One region of the Buttiauxella sp. 3AFRM03 genome, then DNA from elsewhere that is predicted to be linked to it. Evidence: predicted binding sites of a transcription regulator. Region 1 holds the regulator's gene; each other region holds the start of a gene.

Region 1 (6,018 bases):
CACAGAAAACGGCGATGAACAAATTGATGGGCCAGATTGGCAAACCGTATCGCTGGGGTGGGACTTCACCGCGTACCGGTTTCGATTGCAGCGGTCTGGTTTATTACGCCTATAAAGATTTGGTGAAGTTCCGTATTCCACGCACTGCTAACGAAATGTATCACCTGCGTGATGCCTCTTCGGTGGATCGTGGTGAGCTGGAAACAGGTGACCTGGTATTCTTCCGTACACAAGGTCGCGGCACTGCGGATCACGTAGGCGTGTATGTAGGCAACGGTAAGTTCATTCAGTCTCCACGTTCGGGCAGGGATATCCAAATCACTTCCTTGAGCGAAGATTACTGGCAACGCCACTATGTTGGCGCTAAACGTGTCATGACCTCCAAAACCATTCGTTAAAAATTCGTCGAAAATCTGCGCCTGCCCTTCATTGGGCAGGCGTGTTCCTCTTTTGCTTACCCTTTCAATTTGTTACCCTAAACCCGCACTAAAAGTGTTGTCTAGATGTAAACAATAATAAGGAGTTAGCAATGTCGTTCGAACTACCTGCACTACCGTATGCAAAAGATGCTTTAGCACCGCATATCTCCGCCGAAACCCTGGAATACCATTACGGTAAACACCATCAAACCTATGTCACTAACCTGAATAATCTGGTTAAAGGCAGCGCGTTTGAGGGTAAAACCCTCGAAGAGATCGTTCGTACTTCCGAAGGTGGCGTATTTAACAACGCCGCTCAGGTCTGGAACCACACTTTCTACTGGAACTGCCTGGCACCAAATGCTGGCGGCGAGCCAACTGGCGAACTGCTGGAAGCCATCAATAAATCTTTTGGTAGCTTCGCTGAGTTCAAGCAGCAATTTACTGATGCTGCTATCAAGAACTTCGGTGCTGGCTGGACATGGCTGGTTAAACAGGAAGATGGCGCATTAGCGATTGTTTCTACCTCTAACGCTGGCACCCCACTGACGACTGCAGCTAAACCGCTGTTGACTGTGGATGTGTGGGAACATGCGTACTACATCGACTACCGCAATGCTCGTGCTGGCTACCTTGAGCATTTCTGGGCGCTGGTGAACTGGGCGTTTGTTGCGAAGAATTTAGCAGCTTAATGCAAAAGTAAATGGGCCGCGATTTGCGGCCCATCTTGATCAAAGCGTAAAAATCAGTGCAGTACGGCAGTTAGTGCGCCGAAAACAATCAAAGCCAAAACAATTACCGTCGTCGTGATTGAAAATTTCAAATCGGTGCTCATCATTAAACTCCTTTTATATCCATACAATCGATGTGTCAGGGTGATTTTCCCACAACCAGAGATAAAAATCCTCCAGGTTTTAATCTGATATCAATTTTCCCTCTTCCACTTTTCGCCTGGATAGGCCAAAATCCCTCGCTAATTTGTTGCGTATCGTCAATTCAATGCCCTCCTCCCGTTTTATGTCGCAATCCCGGCATACCTGCAACCATCATGTTGCCTGTGGAGTCAGCGTACGCAAACGTTTAACATAATAGCAATCAAGGGTTTACGATATAGCCCGGAGTGAATTTTAATGGCGACAATCAAGGACGTGGCGAAGCGCGCAAACGTTTCCACTACAACCGTATCACATGTGATTAACAAAACCCGTTTTGTGGCGGAAGAAACGCGCAATGCGGTGTGGGCAGCAATTAAAGAATTGCACTACTCGCCAAGCGCCGTAGCACGAAGCCTGAAAGTTAATCACACCAAAACGATTGGTCTGCTTGCCACTTCCAGTGAAGCACCCTATTTCGCCGAGATAATCGAAGCGGTGGAAAATAGCTGCTTTGAAAAAGGCTACACCCTGATTTTGGGCAACGCGCACAACAACTTTGAAAAGCAGCGCGCTTACTTATCGATGATGGCACAAAAGCGTGTCGATGGCCTGTTAGTGATGTGCTCTGAATATCCTGAATCATTGCTCACCATGCTTGAAGAGTACCGTCACATCCCTATGGTGGTGATGGACTGGGGCGAGGCTCGTGCCGATTTCACCGACTCCGTGGTCGATAACGCTTTCCACGGCGGTTATCTTGCTGGACGTTATTTGATTGAACGCGGCCACCGCGAAATTGGCGCCATTCCCGGGCAAATGGAACGTAACACCGGTGGCGGCCGCCATGCAGGCTTTATGAAAGCACTGGAAGAAGCGGGAATTTCCATTCCGGAAAACTGGATTGTTCAGGGAGACTTTGAACCTGAATCAGGTTACCGCGCCATGCAGCAGATCATCGGCCAGTCTCATCGCCCAACAGCGGTATTCTGTGGCGGCGACATTATGGCGATGGGTGCTATTTGCGCTGCTGATGAAATGGGGCTGCGCGTACCGCAGGATATTTCCGTTATCGGTTACGACAACGTACGCAACGCGCGTTACTTCTCACCGGCATTGACCACCATCCACCAGCCGAAAGATTCGCTAGGGGAAACGGCGTTTAATATGCTGCTGGATAGAATCGTCAACAAACGCGAAGAGTCGCAGTCGATTGAGGTTCACCCGCGTCTGATTGAACGCCGCTCTGTGGCTGATGGCCCGTTTCGCGATTATCGCCGCTAAGTGTGTGTCGGATGTCGCGCAAGCGACATCCAGCAGACTTACAGCGGCTCCTGTAGCCACTCCTGATTCATCGTGTCACTATCGCCTAAGTAATCCAACAGCCAGGCCAACGCTGGCGATGCATCGTTTTGCTGCCATGTCAGGCAACATGCCGCGTCAGGGAATGGATTATCCAGCGTTAATTCGCGCCATTTCCCTGAAGCAACCCACGGTTTGGCAATATGTAACGGCACCATGCCGATACACAACCCCGCGCTCAAGCAATCCGAACCGGACGCCCAATCAGGCACTACCACGCGGCGCTGGTTATCTAACAGCCAGGTAATTCGTTTTGGTAATGAACGCGAAGTATCTTCCAGAACTAGCGATGGCCAGGCACGCAGGTCATCATCGCTTAACGTCCCATCGCACTGTGCCAGTGGGTGCGAGGAAGCCACCACGCAACGCCAGCTCAACGTTCCCATATCACGGAAGGCATAACGCCCCCCAACCGGAATCGCCTGAGTCGCGCCAATCGCCACTTCTACGCGTCCATCCGCCAGCGCATCCCACACGCCGTTGAACACTTCCTGAAAGATACGTAATTCGATATCAGGAAAATGGCGATAGAAATCCAGCACCAGTTGCCGCGTTCGCTCCGGTTTTACAATGTTATCAACTGCAATCGCCAGGTGACCACGCCATCCATTGGCGATCTGTTGGCACTGTTGCCGTGTCGTCATCATTTTTTTGATAACAGAGCGGCCTTCTTTGAGAAAAAAGACGCCAGCAGGGGTTAATTCAACATCCCGATGACGACGTTCGAATAGCGGAACGGCTAACCAATCTTCGAGTTGCCGCACCGTATAACTAATGGCAGACGGAACGCGGTGCAACTCTTGTGCTGCACCGCTGAAGCTGCCATTGCGCGCTACCGCATCGATGACTTCCAGCGAGTATTCTGACCACATTTCTTTGCTCACAAATTTTTTGAACGCAACCTACAAATATTAGCGTTTCACAAGCGTAATTGCACTCCGTACACTCTCGCGGCGATTAACCTGCAAGATAAAACAAGAGAAAATTATGCAACCATCAAAAGGATTTCTTATCTGGCTGGCCGGATTAAGTGTGCTGGGGTTCCTCGCCACAGACATGTATCTGCCTGCTTTCGCTGCCATTCAGCAAGATTTACAGACCGACGCCTCTGCCGTCAGTGCCAGCCTGAGTCTGTTCCTTGCCGGCTTTGCGTTTGCCCAGTTGATGTGGGGTCCATTGTCAGACCACTTCGGTCGTAAACCGGTATTACTGGCGGGTTTAAGCCTGTTCGCCATCGGTTGTATCGGCATGCTGTGGGTTGAAAGCGCCACCGCGCTACTGGTACTGCGTTTTGTTCAGGCGGTTGGCGTCTGTTCTGCGGCCGTCAGTTGGCAAGCTTTGGTGACCGATTACTATCCGGCGAATCGCGCTAACCGTATTTTCGCCACCATTATGCCACTGGTTGGCTTGTCTCCGGCGTTGGCACCGCTGCTCGGTAGCTGGATTTTGACTCACTTTGACTGGCAGGCGATTTTCGCTACCCTGTTTGCCATCACGCTGGTGCTGATGATCCCGACTTTACGTCTGAAACCCCGCACTCAGCACCATCCGCAAACCGAAGATAATAAAGTCAGCTTTACCTCTTTGCTGCGCTCACGCGTGTACAGCGGGAACGTATTGATTTATGCCGCCTGCTCCGCCAGCTTCTTTGCCTGGCTGACCGGTTCGCCATTCATTCTTAACGATATGGGTTACAGCCCGGCGGTTATTGGACTGAGTTATGTGCCGCAAACCATCGCCTTCTTGATTGGCGGCTACGGCTGCCGTAGCGCGCTGCAAAAATGGCAAGGCAAGCAAATGTTGCCATGGTTACTTGCACTCTACACCCTGAGCATTTTCGGTACCTGGGGTGTGGCGGTCAGCGGCCATGCCAGCCTCACGCTGCTATTGATTCCATTCTGCGTGATGGCGATTGCTAATGGTGCGATTTACCCGATCGTCGTTGCTTCAGCCTTGTTGCCATTCCCGCAGGCCACCGGTAAAGCAGCTGCATTGCAAAATACGCTGCAATTAGGTTTGTGCTTCCTGGCAAGTTTGATGGTGTCATGGTTGGTCGCAACCCCGTTGTTGACCACCACCAGCGTCATGCTGGTGACCATCGTCTTAGCCATGTTGGGCTACTTGCTGCAACGCCGTAGTCATGTCAAAGTCTGGCAACCTGCTGAATCCGATGCACATTAATGTATCGTTTGCGTGACAGTAATGTAGTTAGCTTGCTAACAATATTTCATTGAATCACCGCCTGGGCGAGCCTATACTTATTTACGGCTTGACCGTCAGCACAATAATAATGACGTTTTGACGGGAGCCTTTGTGCTCCCGTTTGTTGTTTTAGAAGCTTTTTTTGTGGGCTCTCGCCCCCCTTTCTCTGTTCTACGTCGGATATCAGGCTCGCGGTATTTTCCGTGACATTTCTCACATGCCCAAAATAGCGTCTACGCTGTTTTAAGGTTCCTCTCACAATGGTGATGGAGAAGCTATGAGTTCATCGTGTATAGAAGAAGTCAGCATAAGAAATAACCCGTGGTATCGAATCGTGAGCGAAATGCTCACGCAGGCTGGCGTGGAAATTAACGGCCCGCGCCCTTTCGATATCCAGGTTAAGCATCCCGATTTTTTTAAGCGCGTGCTGCAAGAAGGCACCCTCGGGCTGGGTGAAAGCTATATGGACGGCTGGTGGGACTGCGAACGGCTGGATATATTTTTCAATAACACCATCCGTGCCGGACTTGAGAATCAACTCCCCCGCCATTTAAAAGACACCCTGCGCATTGCTGCAGCCCGAATATTAAATCTGCAATCCAAAAAACGCGCCTGGATTGTCGGTAAAGAACATTATGATCTTGGCAACGACTTATTTAGCCGGATGCTCGATGAACATATGCAATATTCCTGCGGCTACTGGAAATCAGCCACTACCCTTAGCGATGCGCAGAATGCCAAACTGAAAATGATCTGCGATAAGTTGCATCTTGAGCCAGGTATGACGCTGCTGGATATCGGCTGCGGCTGGGGTGGGCTTGCGGAATATGCCGCACGGCATTATGGGGTCGTGGTTCATGGCGTGACCATTTCTGCCGAGCAGCAGAAAATGGCTCAGGAACGTTGTCTCGGGCTGGACGTGACTATCTTGCTGCAAGATTATCGCGATTTAGAAATGCAGTTTGACCGCATTGTTTCAGTTGGCATGTTTGAACACGTCGGGCCGAAAAACTATGCCACCTATTTCAATGTGGTTGACCGCAACCTGAAACCAGAGGGTATTTTCCTGCTGCACACTATTGGTTCGAATAAAACCGATAACTGCGTTGACCCGTGGATAGACAAATACATTTTCCCGAACGGTTGCCTGCCGTCCGTGCGCC
Region 2 (6,018 bases), 140 kb from region 1:
CCCGATGGTACGGATTGCCGCCTCATTGAGAGAAAAGAGCCGGTAACCTCGACCACCTGCCCAAAGCGACGGCAGCCACTTTAAAGAGGATCTTTTATGAATCCAATTTTGTTACGCGTAACAAAGCGCATCGTTGAACGTTCCCGCCAGACCCGTGAAACTTATCTGGCTCGCATCGAAAAAGCGAAGTCCAACACAGTCCACCGATCTGAGCTGGCGTGCGGAAATCTGGCCCACGGTTTTGCTGCTTGTCAGCCGGAAGATAAAGCTTCGCTGAAAAGTATGCTGCGTAACAACATTGCGATCATTACCTCCTACAACGACATGCTCTCCGCGCATCAACCTTATGAGTATTACCCTGATCAGATTCGTAAAGCGTTGCACTCTGTTGGTGCCGTAGGGCAGGTTGCAGGTGGTGTGCCAGCGATGTGTGATGGCGTGACTCAGGGCCAGGACGGCATGGAGCTTTCATTGCTGAGCCGCGAAATTATCGCGATGTCCACCGCTATCGGCCTGTCCCACAACATGTTCGACGGCGCGCTGTACCTGGGCGTATGCGACAAAATTGTCCCCGGTTTGACTATGGCTGCACTCTCATTTGGCCATTTACCAGCGGTGTTTGTGCCGTCAGGCCCAATGGCCAGTGGTTTGGCCAATAAAGAGAAAGTACGCATTCGCCAGCTTTATGCTGAAGGCAAAGTTGACCGTCTGGCATTACTGGAATCTGAAGCTGCTTCTTATCATGCGCCAGGCACCTGTACTTTTTACGGCACCGCCAATACCAACCAAATGGTGGTTGAGTTTATGGGGATGCAGCTCCCGGGTTCTTCGTTTGTTCATCCGGATGCCCCTCTGCGCCATGAACTAACGGCAGCAGCGGCACGTCAGGTAACGCGCCTGACAGGAAATGGCAACGAGTGGATGCCACTCGGTAAAATGATTGACGAAAAAGTAGTGGTCAATGGCATTGTTGCGTTGTTGGCAACCGGCGGTTCTACCAACCATACGATGCACCTGGTCGCGATGGCGCGTGCAGCAGGTATCATCATTAACTGGGATGATTTCTCTGATCTTTCTGATGTGGTGCCTTTGCTGGCGCGCCTGTACCCGAACGGCCCGGCGGACATCAATCACTTCCAGGCCGCGGGCGGTGTGCCAGTGCTAATGCGCGAATTGCTCAAAGGTGGCCTGCTGCATGAAGACGTGAACACTGTTGCGGGCTTTGGCCTGCATCACTACACCATGGAACCATGGCTGGATAATGGGCAGCTTGCATGGCGTGAAGGTGCGACAACCGCACTCGATACCGATGTCATTGCAACCTTTGAAAAACCATTCTCCAAACACGGCGGCACCAAAGTGCTTAGCGGTAACCTCGGCCGTGCAGTAATGAAAACCTCTGCAGTTCCCGTGGAAAATCAAATTATCGAAGCTCCCGCCGTCATCTTTGAAAGCCAGCATGACGTTTTGCCAGCGTTTGAAGCAGGTCTGCTGGACCGTGACTGCGTGGTTGTTGTGCGCCATCAAGGGCCAAAAGCGAATGGCATGCCAGAATTACATAAACTTATGCCGCCACTTGGGGTATTATTGGACCGCTGTTTCAAAATTGCGTTAGTCACTGATGGACGACTGTCGGGTGCATCAGGTAAGGTGCCCTCAGCAATCCATGTTACGCCAGAAGCCTATGATGGTGGGTTGCTGGCGAAAGTCCGTGATGGCGATATGATTCGCGTCAATGGTCAAACGGGTGAACTGACATTGCTGGTCGATGATGCAGAGCTTGCAAAACGCACTGCATATCACCCGGACCTCAGCGCTGATCGCGTTGGAACCGGCCGTGAACTATTTAGCGCGTTACGCGAACAGTTATCTGGCGCGGAACAGGGCGCGACCTGCATTAAATTTTAAGGACCAGATGTAGCAATTGCCGCACTGGAAACGAATTATAAAGTTGGTTGAAGAGGCCTTATTAGATGAAAAACTGGAAAACTACTGCGGAACAGATCCTGAAAACAGGGCCGGTTGTCCCGGTTATTGTAATTAACAAACTGGAACACGCAGTACCAATGGCTAAAGCATTAGTTGCTGGTGGCGTGCGCGTTCTGGAAGTGACTCTGCGTACTCCATGTGCAATGGACGCGATTCGCGCTATCGCTAAAGAAGTACCAGAAGCGATTATTGGTGCGGGTACCGTTCTGAACCCAGAGCAACTGGCAGAAGTGACCGAAGCTGGCGCGCAGTTCGCTATCAGCCCAGGTCTGACTGAGCCACTGTTGAAAGCGGCAACCGAAGGCTCAATTCCATTGATTCCGGGTATCAGCACTGTTTCTGAACTGATGCTGGGTCTGGATTACGGCTTGAAAGAATTCAAATTCTTCCCGGCTGAAGCGAATGGTGGCACCAAAGCACTGCAAGCTATTGCGGGCCCATTCTCTCAGGTTCGTTTCTGCCCAACTGGCGGGATCACACCGGCTAACTACCGTGATTACCTGGCACTGAAAAGCGTTCTGTGTATCGGTGGCTCATGGTTGGTTCCGGCTGACGCACTGGAAGCAGGTGATTACGACCGTATTACTCAGCTTGCTCGTGAAGCGGTTGAAGGCGCGAAATAATACGCCATTCTTTAAGTTGTAGCTGCGTAAAACCGGTCACATAGATAACGATGTGACCGGTTTTTTTATCCTTTGACGATAACCGCTTTGGTTGCGGCAATCGCACGCGCAATCGCATCTTCCACGCTAGAACCTGTTGCCAGCGTGACACCCATACGGCGTTTACCTTCAATCTCCGGCTTACCAAACAGACGCACCTGCAAACCGGCACCTACCGCACCCGCGACGTTACCGTACTGGACGTTATCACTGGTTAATTCTGGCAGGATCACCGCAGAAGCCGCCGGGCCATACTGGCGAATATCGCCAATTGGCAAGCCGAGGAAGGCGCGGACATGTAATGCAAACTCTGACAAATCCTGAGAAATCAGCGTCACCATGCCGGTATCATGTGGACGCGGGGAAACCTCGCTGAAAATGACCTCATCGCCACAGACAAACAGCTCAACGCCAAACAACCCGAAGCCCCCTAAGGATTTCACGACTTTCTCGGCAATTTCCTGCGCGCGACAAATCGCAACATCACTCATCTTTTGTGGCTGCCACGACTCACGATAATCGCCGTCTTCCTGACGATGACCAATTGGCGCGCAGAAATGCACGCCATCGATTGCGCTGATGGTCAACAAAGTGATTTCAAAATCAAAATTCACCACCCCTTCGACAATGACGCGTCCTTTGCCTGCCCGGCCACCGAGTTGAGCGTATTCCCAGGCTTTGGCTAACTGGTCGGCATTGCGGATAAAGCTTTGCCCTTTGCCTGAAGAGCTCATTACCGGTTTAACGATGCAAGGGAAGCCAATTTCTTCGACGGCTTGCAAGAAAGCGCTTTCGCTATCGGCAAAGCGGTAGCTTGAAGTGGGCAGTTCTAACTCTTCAGCTGCCAGACGACGAATACCTTCGCGGTTCATGGTCAACTTAGTGGCTCGGGCGCACGGGACAACGTTCTGGCCTTGCTGCTCCAGTTCTACCAGCATATCCGTGGCAATGGCTTCAATTTCGGGAACGATAAAATCGGGCATTTCAGCAGCGACCAGCTTTTTAAGTTCGGCACCATCAAGCATATTAATGACATGACTACGGTGCGCGACGTGCATCGCTGGGGCATCAGCGTAGCGGTCTACGGCAATCACTTCCAGCCCCAGACGTTGACATTCAATTGCCACTTCTTTTCCTAATTCGCCTGAACCCAACAACATCACACGTGTAGCTGAAGGACGAAGCGCTGTTCCCAACATTGACATAATCTGTATACCCAAACGGAGAAAATAGACCGGCGAATTATAAACGAAAACGTTTGCGTACGCAGCGACTTTCCCGCTTGCGATGCAAGGGTAATATTATTATACTGTTTAAATAAACAGTTAAGCCGGAGCTGCAAAATGGCGGTTGAAATCAAATACGTTGTAGTACGAGAGGGGCAAGAAAAAATGTCATTTGCCAGTAAAAAGGACGCAGACGCCTATGACAAAATGCTCGACCTGGCCGAAGTGTTGAGTGACTGGCTCACTCAAAGCCCAATTGCTCTCGAAGAAGGCCAAAATGACGTGCTGGCCATGTGGATGGCAGAAAACAAAGATGTGCTTTCGACCGTACTGAAAAGCGGAAAATTGCCAGAGCTGGAAACGGCAACAGCAGCAGATGAAACGCCTGAAGTCGTTACTGAAGAAGAGGCTTCTGATGATAAAGTAGCCGAACATCCACGTAAACGCACCAAAGCCGCTTAAGTTTTATCGCGTCGGAATACCGGCGCGGTTCTTTTCTCATCTTTAGTCTTATCAGACACTTCTTGACAGCCTTTCACCTAACCTCAGTGGCTATGTTCTAAAACAAGGGTGTCTCTCATGAGTAATTGGTTACAGCAGCTTCAGTCTATGCTGGGGCAAGCGACACAGCCCGGCCAAAAATCTTCCAGGCACAATCAACCCACTCAAGATCCTCAGGGGCTGAGCAAATTACTGGTACCTGGCGCGCTGGGTGGCTTAGCGGGGTTACTGCTGGCAAGTAAATCATCGCGTAAATTACTCACTAAATACGGAACCAGCGCGCTGTTGGTTGGCGGTGGGGCAGTCGCTGGAAGCGTGATGTGGAGCAAATATAAAGATCGCGTCCGTGAAACCCATCAGGGGGAGCCGCAATTTGGGCAGCAACAATCGCCAGTTGATGTGCGGACCCAGCGTCTGGTAATGGCATTGGTCTTTGCCGCGAAAAGTGACGGCCATATCGATGACAAAGAGCGCCAGATAATCGAACAACAGTTGCGGGATGCGGGTATTGAAGAGTCAGGCCGTACGCTGATTCAACAGGCTATCGATCAACCGCTTGATCCACAGCGTTTGGTACAAGGCGTTAATAACGAAGAAGAAGCTCTGGAACTTTATTTCCTCAGCTGTGCGGCAATCGACATCGACCACTTTATGGAACGTAGCTATCTCAGTGCGTTAGGTGATGCGCTAAAAATCCCACAAGATGTGCGCGAAGGTATTGAAAAAGATATTCAGCAACAGAAACTCAATCTGCCGGGTTAACCCCGGCATTTTTCTCAAAATCCCACGTTACGCTTGCAAGGCTGTCTTAATTTGCCACCCTTACAGGGTGTTAACTCAAAAATGAAAATCGACATGCCACCAAAAGCTAAAAAAATTCCTCACACCATGTCAGTTCATGGCGATACCCGCATCGATAACTATTATTGGTTGCGCGACGACGAGCGCGCAGATGCGCAAGTACTTGATTATCTGCATCAGGAAAATGATTACGGCCATCAAGTCATGAGCACGCAACAGGCGCTACAAGAACGCTTGCTCAAAGAGATGATCGACCGTATCCCACAACGCGATGTCTCCGCGCCCTATACGCAAAATGGCTATCGTTATCGCCAGGTTTTTGAAACCGGAAATGAATACGCCATTTATCAGCGCCAGTCGGTGATGCTGGCTGAATGGGAAGAGTGGAGCACGCTGGTGGATGGTAATCGCCGTGCTGCCCACAGTGAATTTTATACGATGGGCGGGATGAGCATCACGCCTGACAATACTGTGCTGGCATTGGCGGAAGATTTTCTTTCGCGTCGCCAGTACGGTTTGCGTTTCCGCAATCTGGAAACCGGGAACTGGTACCCGGAAGTGCTGGAAAATGTCGACAGCAGTTTTGTCTGGGCGAATGATTCCGCCACGCTTTACTACGTCCGCAAGCACCCTAAAACGCTGCTGCCATATCAGGTCTGGCGACATACGGTAGGGCATCCTTCCACGTCCGACGAGTTGGTTTACGAAGAGAAGGACGAAATGTTTTATGTCAGCGTGCATAAAACGACTTCGAAGCATTTTGTCCTGATTTACCTGAGCAGCGCGACGACCAGCGAAGTGTTGTTGCTGGATGCCGAGCTGGTGGATGCGCAGCCACA
Region 3 (6,018 bases), 1.2 Mb from region 1:
CTGAACCAACAGGTCACGCTGGATCAGCAGGAACAGATCAGCGAATTATTATTTGAATTACTGAGCATGCTGGCAGAGGATTTGAAAGCGCCGCGTTTTATCCGCACCACGACAGGGCTGGCAATGATAGAGGGTGACGCCGTGCCGGGCATTCATTAAACAACGCTAAGGGGCGGTACCTGGTGACAGGTATCGCTGGTGTATCTGCCTTATTCCCCCCTGAAATAACTGACCAAAACAGCGGAATATATTACCGATCAGCATCGTCAATATTAGTTCAAAAAAAAAAACCATGGTGCACCTGGCTTCCTGGCAGTTATGTGATATTGAGCTCGTCGATATTTTATATTTCGCCACATTTCTCCCTATTTGGTTAATGATGGCACTCAACAGAAGGACTGTTCTTTAATTTAACGTTATAAACGGGATGGTTATATTCATGCATTACCAACCCATAATCAACAACCAGAAACCATAACTAAGGAGGCATTAATTGAACCATAAATTAGGATCTTTATAAAACAATCTATTACATGGAGTAATAATTTATGTCCATCATTAAACAGACTAATCCCTGGTATATTGGCACTGTATCAGGGATGGCATCCTATATCGACTCGGCCGCGATTGTATCAAGCGGAACCGCTCTGGTTATCTATTCAAAAACGATTGGCGTCACAGCAGGGCAAATCGGTATTTTCTCCGGTGTATTAACACTCTGTATTGCCCTGGGGGCTTTTTTCGGCGGCCGTTTAGGCGACATGTTCGGCAGAAAAAAAATATTCATCACCACAATGGCAATGATTGTCGTTGGCGCATTGCTAATGGCATTAGGTCGAACATTTCCCCTCTTACTTCTCGGCACTCTTTTATTGGGTCTGGCGACAGGTGCAGATTTACCGGTTTCTCTGGCGACCATCTCGGAGGCGGCAACGGATAAAAATCGCGGGAAAATTATTGGACTGTCTAATCTTTTGTGGGCTGGCGGCGTAAGCGTATCAATGGCCATCGCTTCAGTAGTCGGCAGTTGGGGCATTTTAGGCGCGCAAATTCTTTACTTCCATATTGGAATTACTGGTATCGCATTATTAATCCTGCGCTCGCTTATCCCTGAATCTCCCCTGTGGTTGGCCGCACACCATGAACGCCTCTGTGGAGTAAAAACGATTCGCGCCCAAACAGCCTCATTCAAAGATTTATTTAACAGAAAATATCTCACTCCGTTTATCGCACTTTGTCTTTTCTATATGTTGACTAATCTGGCGGCTAACACCAGTGGGCAATTTGGTGCATATATTGCCGTTAATATCGTCGGTATACCGATTGAAACCCACTCATTTTGGAGCTTATTAATGCTTCCGGTATGTATTGTCTCCGGGGTTGCCTTTATGAAACTGGTTGATACTCCCAAAAGAATGACCGGATTTATTGTTGGCGCATTTTTCTATACCGCAGGGTTTGTTATGCCGGTTTTATTTAACTTTGCACCGTTCTCCTGGTTCTGCGCCATGTTATTTACCAGCACAGGGGCCGGACTGGCATTTGAAGGCATTATGAAAGTATGGTCGCAGGAATCATTTCCCACGATGTTACGCTCAACGGCGCAGGGCATCATCGTTGCGGTATCCAGGCTGACCTGCGGGCTACTGGCATTTGTGACCCCCTTATTACTCGAAATGGGAACAACTTTTTTATATACCGTCCTCTCATGTATGGCCGGTGTCGGTATGGTTATCGGTTGGCTCTGCTTTCATGGCAACCAGCGCAATGAGTTTAATTCCGAGGCAGATATTATTCAAAACCATCATTAATACGTAAAAGGACTGACGATAATGCAAAGAAAATATGAAGTGGCTGCATATTATTTCCCCAATTTCCACTGTGATCCCAAAGTAGAGCAATGGCACGGCAAAGGTTGGACCGAATGGGAACTGGTGAAAAATGCTACCCCACGGTTTGTCGGCCATATGCAACCCAAAGTGCCGCTATGGGGTTATGAAGATGAAGCTGACCCAGTGGTTATGGAAAAGAAAATTAGAGCAGCCGCCGGGCACGGGATCTCTGCCTTTATCTTTGACTGGTACTGGCACCAGGAGGGGCCATTTCTTGAACGCTGTCTTGACGAAGGCTATTTAAACGCCGCCAACAATAGTGATGTTAAATTTGCCATTATGTGGGCCAACCATGACTGGCTGGAGATTCATCCGGCTACCCGTTATCAGCCTTACCCTACCCGCCTCACGGGGGCTGTCTCCGAGCAGATATTTATAGATGCAACCGAGCATATTATTGAACGCTATTTCACTCATCCTTCTTACTGGAAGATAGACGGGAAATTTTATTTTTCGATTTACGAGATGATGAGCCTGGTTAAAGGCCTGGGTGGGCTGAGCAATACCAAAAGAGTGCTGGAGGATTTTCGAGCAAAAATTCGCGCGCGCGGGCTGGGCGAGTTGCATCTCAATGCCGTGGTATGGGGTATAGAAACCTTACCAACCGAAAATACGCTTACCGATGCTGACAAGGTGATTGAGTATCTGGGAATTGACAGCGTGACCAGCTACGTGTGGGTTCATCATATTACACCGGGTCATTTTCCTGATTGCCCCTACAACGAGATCCGCGAATGCGCCAAAGCAGAACATGCACGCTTGAGCAGCCAACACGCGCTCCCTTATATCCCCAACGTAACAGTGGGCTGGGATTCTTCCCCCAGAACGGTGCAAACCGACTGCTTCGATGACATTGGCTATCCCTGGTTCCCGGTGTATACGGATAATTCCCCTGCGGAATTCGAAAAGGCGCTGCAGGACGTTAAGAACTTTATGGATACAGAAAAATCGGTATTTCCCGTTTGTACGATCAACGCGTGGAACGAATGGACGGAAGGGAGCTATCTCGAGCCAGACACCGTTAATGGTTTTAGCTACTTAGCAGCCGTCAAAAAAGTATTTAGCTAAAGTAATGTATCCAGAGGCGCTACCCGGTGCGGAATTTTATTTCCGCATCGTTCTCACTTTTATCATGTCAGGAAACAGGACAATCTGGCGTTAACAATCGCCACGCAACCGTTTTCCTTGCTGCATGTTCATGCTATTCTCTGAGCCCTTCTGACCGACCGAGCCACGTTCGGTGATGTTTGCATACCCACAGGAGTTTTGAGACGCATGTCCTCCAACCAGACCCCGGCGCGTATCGCCATTGTCATGGGTTCCAAAAGTGACTGGGCCACCATGCAGTTTGCCGCAGAAATCCTCACCGCCCTTGATGTCCCACACCACGTTGAAGTGGTTTCCGCACACCGCACTCCCGATAAACTCTTCAGCTTTGCCGAACAGGCGAGCAGCAACGGTTATCAGGTGATTATTGCAGGTGCAGGCGGTGCGGCGCATTTACCGGGTATGATCGCGGCGAAAACCCTGGTTCCGGTGCTGGGTGTGCCAGTCCAGAGCGCGGCTTTAAGCGGCGTCGACAGTCTCTACTCTATTGTTCAAATGCCACGCGGTATTCCGGTTGGTACGCTGGCAATCGGCAAAGCCGGTGCGGCCAACGCTGCTTTACTGGCGGCGCAAATTCTCGCTCTGCACGATAAAGATCTCAGTCAGCGCCTGGCAGACTGGCGTCAAAGCCAGACCGACGAAGTGCTGGAAAACCCGGACCCACGGGGTGAAGCATGAAACGCGTTTGCGTGTTGGGTAACGGTCAGTTAGGCAGAATGCTGCGCCAGGCGGGCGAACCGCTGGGCATCGCGGTTTATCCGGTGGGTCTTGACGCTGAACCTGAAGCCGTACCATTTGCGCAAAGTGTTATCACCGCAGAAATTGAGCGCTGGCCTGAAACCGCCCTCACCCGCGAACTGGCGCGCCACAATGCATTTGTGAACCGCGATGTTTTCCCGATTATCGCCGACCGTCTGACGCAAAAACAGCTGTTCGATAGACTCGAACTGGCGACCGCACCGTGGCAGTTGCTTTCCAGCCGCGACCAATGGGCTGACGTGTTCCACAACCTTGGCGAACTGGCGATTGTGAAGCGTCGCGTTGGCGGTTACGACGGACGCGGACAGTGGCGTTTGCGCAGCGATGAAACCAGCCAATTGCCCGATGAGTGCTACGGCGAGTGTATCGTTGAGCAAGGCATTAACTTTTCCGGCGAAGTTTCGCTGGTTGGCGCACGCGGGCATGACGGCAGCACGGTGTTTTATCCGCTAACTCACAACCTGCATCAGGACGGTATTCTGCGCACCAGCGTGGTTTTCCCGCAGGCAAACATTGAGCAACAGCAGCAAGCGGAAGCGATGCTTTCGGCAATTCTGCATGAGCTGAACTATGTCGGCGTGATGGCGATGGAGTGCTTCGTCACGCCTGCCGGGTTGCTGATTAACGAACTGGCACCGCGCGTGCACAACAGCGGCCACTGGACACAAAACGGCGCATCTATCAGCCAGTTTGAGCTGCATCTGCGCGCCATTGTTGATCTGCCGTTGCCGCAACCTGTCGTTAATTCACCGTCAGTAATGATCAACCTTATCGGTACCGATTTAAATTACGACTGGCTGAAACTGCCGTTGGTGCATTTACACTGGTACGACAAAGACGTGCGTGAAGGTCGTAAAGTCGGCCATCTCAATCTTAATGACAGCGATAACGACAGACTGGGCGCAACGCTTGAAGCGCTGGTGCCGTTGTTACCCGTGGAATACGCCAGTGGGATTGCCTGGGCGCAAAGCAAACTCTAATCACAGCGGCGGGTAGCGTTAAGCGCTTACCCGCCCTGCCATTCCAGCCCCTTCCTTTCTTTTTTGCATGCAAAAGCGCACAATCCCCAGCGTTTCTGGCCTCACTCGCTTTAAGGTTATCCATGCAAAACGCTCGTCCCAATACTCAACATTATGAACATCTGCTGCGCGCCGATATTCCGCTTATCGACGTGCGTGCGCCGGTTGAATTCGCTCAGGGAACAATGCCTGCCGCAGTAAATTTACCGTTGATGTCAGACGACGAACGTGTCGCGGTAGGCACTTGTTACAAGCAACACGGTCAACAAGCCGCGATTGAATTGGGCCACAGTCTGGTACATGGCGATATCCGCGAAGCCCGTTTAGAGAAGTGGCTGGAACAATGCCGCCAAAACCCACAAGGATACCTGTGTTGTGCCAGAGGCGGCCTGCGTTCCCACCTGGTTCAACAGTGGTTGTATGAAGCGGGTGTCGACTATCCGCTGGTTGAAGGTGGTTATAAAGCGCTGCGCCATTATGCGATGGGCGTGATTGAATCCCGCTCGCGCTGGCCGATGGTGCTGGTCAGTGGCAACACTGGCGGCGGCAAAACGATCCTTATCCGTTCACTGCCAACCGGCGTCGATCTTGAAGGGCTGGCACACCATCGTGGTTCGTCATTTGGCCGCACCATTGTCGAACAACCTTCGCAAACCAATTTCGAAAATAGCCTCGCAGTGACGTTACTCAAAAAAAGTGATGGCGCGGAAGTGACGTGGGTTGTCGAAGATGAAGGCCGAATGATTGGCTCGCGCCACATCCCGGAGTGTTTCAGAGAGCAGATGCAACGCTCACCGATTGTGGTGATTGAAGATCCCTTCGAGCAGCGTTTAGAGCGTCTAAAAACCGAATATTTCCTGCAAATGAGCGAAGCATTTTTGTCGGTAAGCGATGAAGAAACCGCATGGCTTAACTACGGCGAATATCTGCATCACGGCCTGTTTGCCATTCGCCGCCGTTTAGGGATGGAACGTTTTGCGCAGTTCAGCGCACTGCTGGATGACGCGCTAGAATTGCAACGAAAAACCGGTTCGGTGGAGGGGCATCTGGCCTGGCTTTCGCCGCTGCTCGAAGAGTATTACGACCCGATGTACCGCTACCAGCTCAGCAAAAAAGCCGACAATATTGTGTTTCGTGGTGACTATCAGCAGGTTGAAGCCTGGCTTAACAACAATATTTAAATCAAACAGGCTAATGCCAAACACAACATTAGCCCGTGAATAACCCGCTACGAAGCAACA
Region 4 (6,018 bases), 1.4 Mb from region 1:
CTGTCTGGTCGATAATATCCTGCACGCTCTGTGGGCGATGATAGAACGCCGGCATCGGCGGCATAATCACCGCGCCCATTTCAGCCGCCTGGGTCATCAAGCGCAAATGGCCAAGGTGCAGCGGGGTTTCACGTACGCAAAGCACCAACGGACGACGTTCTTTCAGCACTACATCGGCGGCTCGTGTCAGCAGGCCATCTGTATAGCTATGAACGATGCCAGAAAGGGTTTTGATTGAGCAGGGCAATATGACCATGCCGTGGGTCTTAAAAGAGCCTGAGGAGAGGCTGGCGGCGATATCACGCGAGTCGTGAACTACATCAGCAAATGCCTGAACTTCTCTTAAGGAAATATCGGTTTCCAGCGCGAGTGTCTGGCGAGCGGCATTGCTGAGGATGAGATGAGTTTCGACATCCGGCAATTGTTGCAGCACCTGAAGCAGTCGCACACCATAAGTCGCGCCACTGGCACCTGAAATCCCAACAATTAACCGTTTCATAATTTACGTTCGCCCGAGGAGTTTATCTGGGCTGACTTTGCCGCAAGATGGGGCGGGATGCAAGCAGTGCTGCCCCTCACCCCGCCCTCTCCCACAGGAGAGGGAGAAACCGTTCTATCCCCTCTCCTTCAAGGAGAGGGTTAGGGTGAGGATGGTATTAACCCTCGTTATGCATCTCTAAGTTTTCCACTTCGTTCTGGCGCTGAATCGCTTTCGAATCGTCATTACGCAGTGACTCAAGATACTCAAGGTATTCGTGATCAACATCTTTGGTGACGTAGATACCATTGAATACCGAGCACTCAAACTGAGTGATGTCCGGATTCTCAATGCGAACCGCTTCAATCAGATCGTCCAGATCCTGGAAAATCAAACCGTCTGCACCGATTAGCTGACGAATTTCATCCACTTCACGGCCATGAGCAATCAGTTCGTTGGCGCTTGGCATATCGATGCCATACACGTTCGGGAAGCGAATCTCAGGTGCCGCAGAAGCCAGGTAAACTTTCTTCGCACCCGCTTCACGTGCCATCTCGATAATCTGCTCGGAAGTGGTACCGCGCACGATGGAATCATCCACCAGCAGCACGTTTTTATCGCGGAATTCAGCGCGGTTGGCGTTGAGTTTACGACGCACAGATTTACGACGCAGTTGCTGGCCTGGCATGATAAAGGTACGGCCAACGTAGCGGTTCTTCACGAAGCCCTGACGATATGGCTTGTCGAGAATACGGGCAATTTCCAGCGCGATGTCGCAGGAAGTTTCTGGAATCGGGATAACCACGTCGATGTCCAAATCTTCCCACTCACGGGCAATTTTCTCACCGAGTTTTTTACCCATTTCAACGCGAGCGCTGTAAACGGAAATCTTGTCGATGAACGAGTCCGGACGCGCGAAGTAAACGTATTCGAACAGGCAAGGGTTGCTGGTTGGGTTGTCGGCACACTGGCGGGTGAACAACTGCCCTTTCTCAGTGATGTAAACCGCCTCGCCCGGCGCGATATCACGCAGGAACTCAAAGCCCAGCGTATCAAGCGCCACGCTTTCAGAGGCCACCATGTATTCGGTACGGCCATCACCCAAATCACGCTTGCCCATCACCAACGGACGAATACCGTTCGGATCACGGAAAGCCACCATGCCGTGGCCGATAATCATTGCCACACACGCATATGCGCCGCGGATTTGGCGGTTAGTCGCAGCAATGGCAGCAAAAATGTTGTCGGCTTCCAGCGGATAGTTGCGGAAGTTATCCAGCTCGCTGGCGAAAATATTGAGCAGGATTTCGGAATCAGAGGTGGTGTTAATATGACGACGCTTTTCTTCGAACAGCTTTTGGCGCAGTTCGTGCGCGTTCGTCAGATTACCGTTGTGTGCAAGAGTAATGCCGTACGGGGAGTTCACATAGAATGGCTGAGCTTCTGAAGCGCTTGAGCTACCCGCTGTCGGGTAACGCACATGGCCGATGCCCATATTTCCCTGCAAGCGCTGCATGTGAATGGCACCAAATACATCGCTCACCAGACCATTAGCTTTACGCAGACGAAAACAGTTTAAAGCATCAATGGTGACGATGCCTGCGGCATCCTGCCCACGATGCTGAAGCACCGTTAACGCGTCATAAATCGACTGGTTGACCGGCATAAAACCGGCGATACCGACAATACCGCACATGTTGTCTTTTCCTCATTAAGCCACAACCCCCCGATACGATTACCGGGGCAAGAAACTTGACGAGCTTTGCAGATAGTCAAAGAACCATCTGATGATGAAACTGAATTGCGGGATAAGCTGCGACTTTTGCCAGTCGTCACTCTTAGAAAAACCAGTAAACGTATCAAGAAAGAACAGAATGGCGGCGACGATCAGCGCTCCACGTAACGCACCGAAACAGATCCCCAACACCCTGTCTGTACCCGACAGGCCGGTTTTCTCAACCAGTGCGCTAATCACATAATTGACTATCGCACCGACGATGAGTGTCGCGATAAACAGTATCGCGATAGCTATTCCATTACGTACCAGTTCGTCTTCAAAGCCAGTGAACCAGACTGACAGGTAAGTGTAGTAATGACTGGCAACAAAGAAAGCACAACCCCATGTCACCAGCGACAACGCTTCACGCACAAACCCACGAATAACACTAATCAGAGCCGAAAAACCGATGACTCCAATGATGGCGTAATCTATCCAGACCATGAACAAATCTCACGACAAATCGCCCTGACGTCCAGTTCGGGGCGCATTCTAACAGAAAAAGAAAACGTTTGCGTAGGGATTTCCTTCCCTCGCGTAAATAAATAATGGCGTTGAAAAAATGCTCAACGCCATTAAAATTTTGCCCTAAAACAACCCTCACCCTGGCCCACTCCCTGAGGGAGAGGGGATGAGATCAGTGCCACTTTTCCCCCTCTCCTGGGGGAGAGGGTCGGGGTGAGGGCGACCTGAACTCAAATCGGGCTAATTTCTATCTCGCCGTATAATTCATCACCACACCGTTCAGCCCGGAAAGCGAATTCAGCTCGCCCAGTGAAGACTTAAGCTTGTCTTTCGAGGCATCCGGCCCCACCAGAATACGGGTGACTTTTCCTTGTACCGGTGTTGATGGTGACGTGTAAACACGGAACCCTGCGCCGCGTAGTTTACCAACAATTTCATTCACTTTGTCGGCATTCTTCAATGCACCAAGTTGCACAACGTAAGCTTTCCCGGTTGGTGCTTGTTCGGTCGTCTCTTGCTTCGCAGGCTTTTCTGGCACTGGCGGTTCTTCGTTCATCATCGCCAGGCGCTCTTCCGTTTGAGAAGCCTCGACCTTGCTCTGCGGTTTCTCTACCGGCTTCGGTTTTGGTTTCTCAGCGACGGGCTTCGGTTTCGGCTGTTCACGGGAAACAGGGACTTCATCAATGCCCGCCCCGCTATCACCAGGCAGCGAAGCGATATCCAGCCCTGGCGCTGCCGCCGTACCGGCACGCACTTCTTCAGCTGCACCTTCCGGTGGTTGTGAAGGGAGTGCCTGAGTCGCCGCGGGTAGCATATCTGGCTCATCGGTATCACCTGGTTTTGGAACCAGAGGAATAGCTGCAAACTCATCCTGATAATGCTTTTTCTGACCATCAAGCAACCCTGGCAGGATAATGACCCCCAGTGCGACCAGAATGATGGTTCCGACTAATCGATTTTGAAACTTACTCGCCACCTGCTTTCTCCGCGTCCAGCGCTTCCATTACGTGGGCTACTGTATGAAATGAACCACACACCAGCACGGTATCATTTTCCGTTGCTGCGTTCATGGCAGCATACCAGGCCTCAGCCACTGTGTCGTAGACTTCACCCTGACCGAGATGTTCAATCAGTTGTTCAGCACTCGCACCGCGTGGCCCTTCTAATGGAGCACAATACCAGCTATCGACTTGCGGGGACAAACATGCCAGCGTCCCGGCGATGTCTTTATCATGCAGCATTCCGATGACCGCCAGCACGCGGCCACGTTTCGGCAACTCTGCCAGCCGCCCGGCAAGATAAGCCGCCGCATGGGGATTGTGCGCCACATCCAGAATAACCAATGGCGCTTGCGAAATGACCTGGAATCGCCCTGGTAGAGTCGCCTCTTTAATTCCTTGAATGATAGCGTCATCGCTAACATTCAGCGCGCTTGCGCGCAATGCTGCCAGCGCCGTTGCCGCATTTGGCTGCGGCACCAGTGGCAACGGCAGCCCACTCAACTCGCCCTGAGCGTCTTTGAAGCTCCAGCTATTCTCTTCAACGCTGTAAGACCAGTCCACACCACGGCGCAGCAAATGAGCGCCTTTTTCAGCCGCCACATCAGCGATGGTCTGCGGCATATCCGGCTCACCGACGACAGCAGGTTTTCCACCACGGAAGACCCCGGCTTTTTCACGCCCGATGCTTTCGCGATCTGGCCCCAGCCAGTCAGTGTGATCAAGCGCGATACTGGTGATGACAGCGACATCGGCATCGACGATATTGGTCGCATCCAGGCGCCCGCCCAGACCCACTTCAAGAATCACAACATCAACCGCCAGTTGCTTAAACAGCAACAGGGCCGACAAGGTGCTGTATTCGAAATAGGTCAGTGATGTCTCGCCACGCGCCGCTTCAATCTGCGCAAAGGCCGCCGTGTGGTAAGCCTCGTCCAGCTCTTCGCTTTGTACGCGTACGCGCTCGGTGTAACGCACCAGATGCGGTGAACTGTACACACCAACGCTGTAACCCGCCGCCATCAACACCTTTTCCAGGGTACGGCAAGTTGTGCCTTTGCCATTTGTCCCGGCAACCGTAAACACCGTTGGCGCAGGTTTCAGGACATCAAGCGTAGCCGCCACTTTTTTGACGCGCTCAAGGCCAAGCTCGATGGTTTTAGAATGGAGGTTTTCCAGATAACAAAGCCACGTGGCAAGGGGCGACGTGGCTTGAGGTGTTTGAGTTTTTTCCATGATGCCCGCTCTACGCTACGGTTCAAGAAAAAGGGCAGAACCTGTGCGGCCTGCCCTTATTAACAATCAGGCCTCGTGACCTTCTTCCGGTGCTGCCGGAACCACTAGCGGTTCACGCGGCGCATCAGGATTTGGTGCAGGCTGATTTGTCAGTTTTGCCAGAACGCTTGCCAGTTTCAGACGCATTTCCGGACGGCGAACGATCATGTCGATCGCCCCTTTCTCAATCAGGAACTCACTGCGCTGGAAGCCCGGCGGCAGTTTTTCACGAACGGTCTGTTCGATAACGCGTGGGCCTGCAAAGCCGATCAACGCTTTTGGCTCAGCAATGTTGAGATCGCCAAGCATCGCAAAGCTTGCAGAAACCCCACCCATCGTTGGGTCAGTCAGAACCGAAATATACGGCAAACCGCGTTCTTGCATTTTTGCCAGTGCGGCACTGGTTTTCGCCATTTGCATCAGCGACATCAGCGCTTCCTGCATACGTGCGCCACCGGATGCGGAGAAGCAAATCATCGGGCAATTATCTTCCAGAGCCTGTTCAACGGCACGCACAAAACGCGCGCCCACAACAGAACCCATAGAACCGCCCATAAAGGCAAACTCAAACGCCACAGCAACAACTGGCATGTTATAGAGCGTGCCTTTCATCACCACCAGCGCATCTTTCTCGCCAGTTTCTTTCTGGGCTGATGCCAGACGATCTTTATACTTTTTGGAGTCTTTAAACTTGAGGATATCTTTTGGCTCAAGTTCACTACCCAATTCAAACAGCGAGCCTTCATCTAACAGGCTGTGCAGGCGATCGCGCGCAGACATGCGCATGTGGTGATCGCATTTTGGGCAGACTTCAAGATTGCGTTCCAGTTCGGCACGGTACAAAACCTGGCCACAGCTGTCGCATTTAGTCCACACCCCTTCAGGGATACTCGCCTTGCGGGTAGGGGTGACGTTGCTCTTATTGAGAATTCGTTCAATCCAGCTCATTGATGACCTTTCTGCTTGAACCTGGTCGATGCCAGTTTTTCTGTGGCAGCAATAGCTGCCCCAGACCATAAATGGTG

What was found. Region 1 encodes PurR, which represses purine synthesis genes. Its sites were predicted from a motif close to CANGCAAACGTTTGCNTG; they were not measured.
Region 2: a site for PurR is predicted at 3,899-3,916, ahead of purT (formate-dependent phosphoribosylglycinamide formyltransferase). Genes of this name have one in related genera too.
Region 3: a site for PurR is predicted at 3,062-3,079, ahead of purE (5-(carboxyamino)imidazole ribonucleotide mutase). Genes of this name have one in related genera too.
Region 4: a site for PurR is predicted at 2,757-2,774, ahead of cvpA (colicin V production protein). Genes of this name have one in related genera too.

The regions. Positions count from the first base shown of each region.
Region 1 covers NZ_CP033076.1:601,839-607,856, forward strand. Annotated here, with positions in the region: gene D8682_RS04065 (C40 family peptidase) at 1-398, shown strand, start outside; gene sodB (superoxide dismutase [Fe]) at 530-1,111, shown strand; gene D8682_RS27410 (YnhF family membrane protein) at 1,165-1,257, opposite strand; gene purR (HTH-type transcriptional repressor PurR) at 1,550-2,575, shown strand; gene punR (DNA-binding transcriptional activator PunR) at 2,614-3,525, opposite strand; gene punC (purine nucleoside transporter PunC) at 3,641-4,834, shown strand; gene cfa (cyclopropane fatty acyl phospholipid synthase) at 5,133-6,018, shown strand, end outside.
Region 2 covers NZ_CP033076.1:744,770-750,787, reverse strand. Annotated here, with positions in the region: gene edd (phosphogluconate dehydratase) at 97-1,908, shown strand; gene D8682_RS04765 (bifunctional 4-hydroxy-2-oxoglutarate aldolase/2-dehydro-3-deoxy-phosphogluconate aldolase) at 1,974-2,612, shown strand; gene purT (formate-dependent phosphoribosylglycinamide formyltransferase) at 2,678-3,856, opposite strand; gene D8682_RS04755 (YebG family protein) at 3,995-4,339, shown strand; gene D8682_RS04750 (tellurite resistance TerB family protein) at 4,457-5,140, shown strand; gene ptrB (oligopeptidase B) at 5,234-6,018, shown strand, end outside.
Region 3 covers NZ_CP033076.1:1,817,978-1,823,995, forward strand. Annotated here, with positions in the region: gene D8682_RS09955 (hypothetical protein) at 1-159, shown strand, start outside; gene D8682_RS09960 (MFS transporter) at 549-1,811, shown strand; gene D8682_RS09965 (glycoside hydrolase family 99-like domain-containing protein) at 1,833-2,960, shown strand; gene purE (5-(carboxyamino)imidazole ribonucleotide mutase) at 3,168-3,677, shown strand; gene purK (5-(carboxyamino)imidazole ribonucleotide synthase) at 3,674-4,738, shown strand; gene mnmH (tRNA 2-selenouridine(34) synthase MnmH) at 4,861-5,958, shown strand; gene ybbP (putative ABC transporter permease subunit YbbP) at 6,006-6,018, opposite strand, start outside.
Region 4 covers NZ_CP033076.1:4,502,845-4,508,862, reverse strand. Annotated here, with positions in the region: gene D8682_RS22495 (UbiX family flavin prenyltransferase) at 1-499, opposite strand, end outside; gene purF (amidophosphoribosyltransferase) at 657-2,174, opposite strand; gene cvpA (colicin V production protein) at 2,214-2,699, opposite strand; gene dedD (cell division protein DedD) at 2,968-3,696, opposite strand; gene folC (bifunctional tetrahydrofolate synthase/dihydrofolate synthase) at 3,686-4,954, opposite strand; gene accD (acetyl-CoA carboxylase, carboxyltransferase subunit beta) at 5,021-5,941, opposite strand.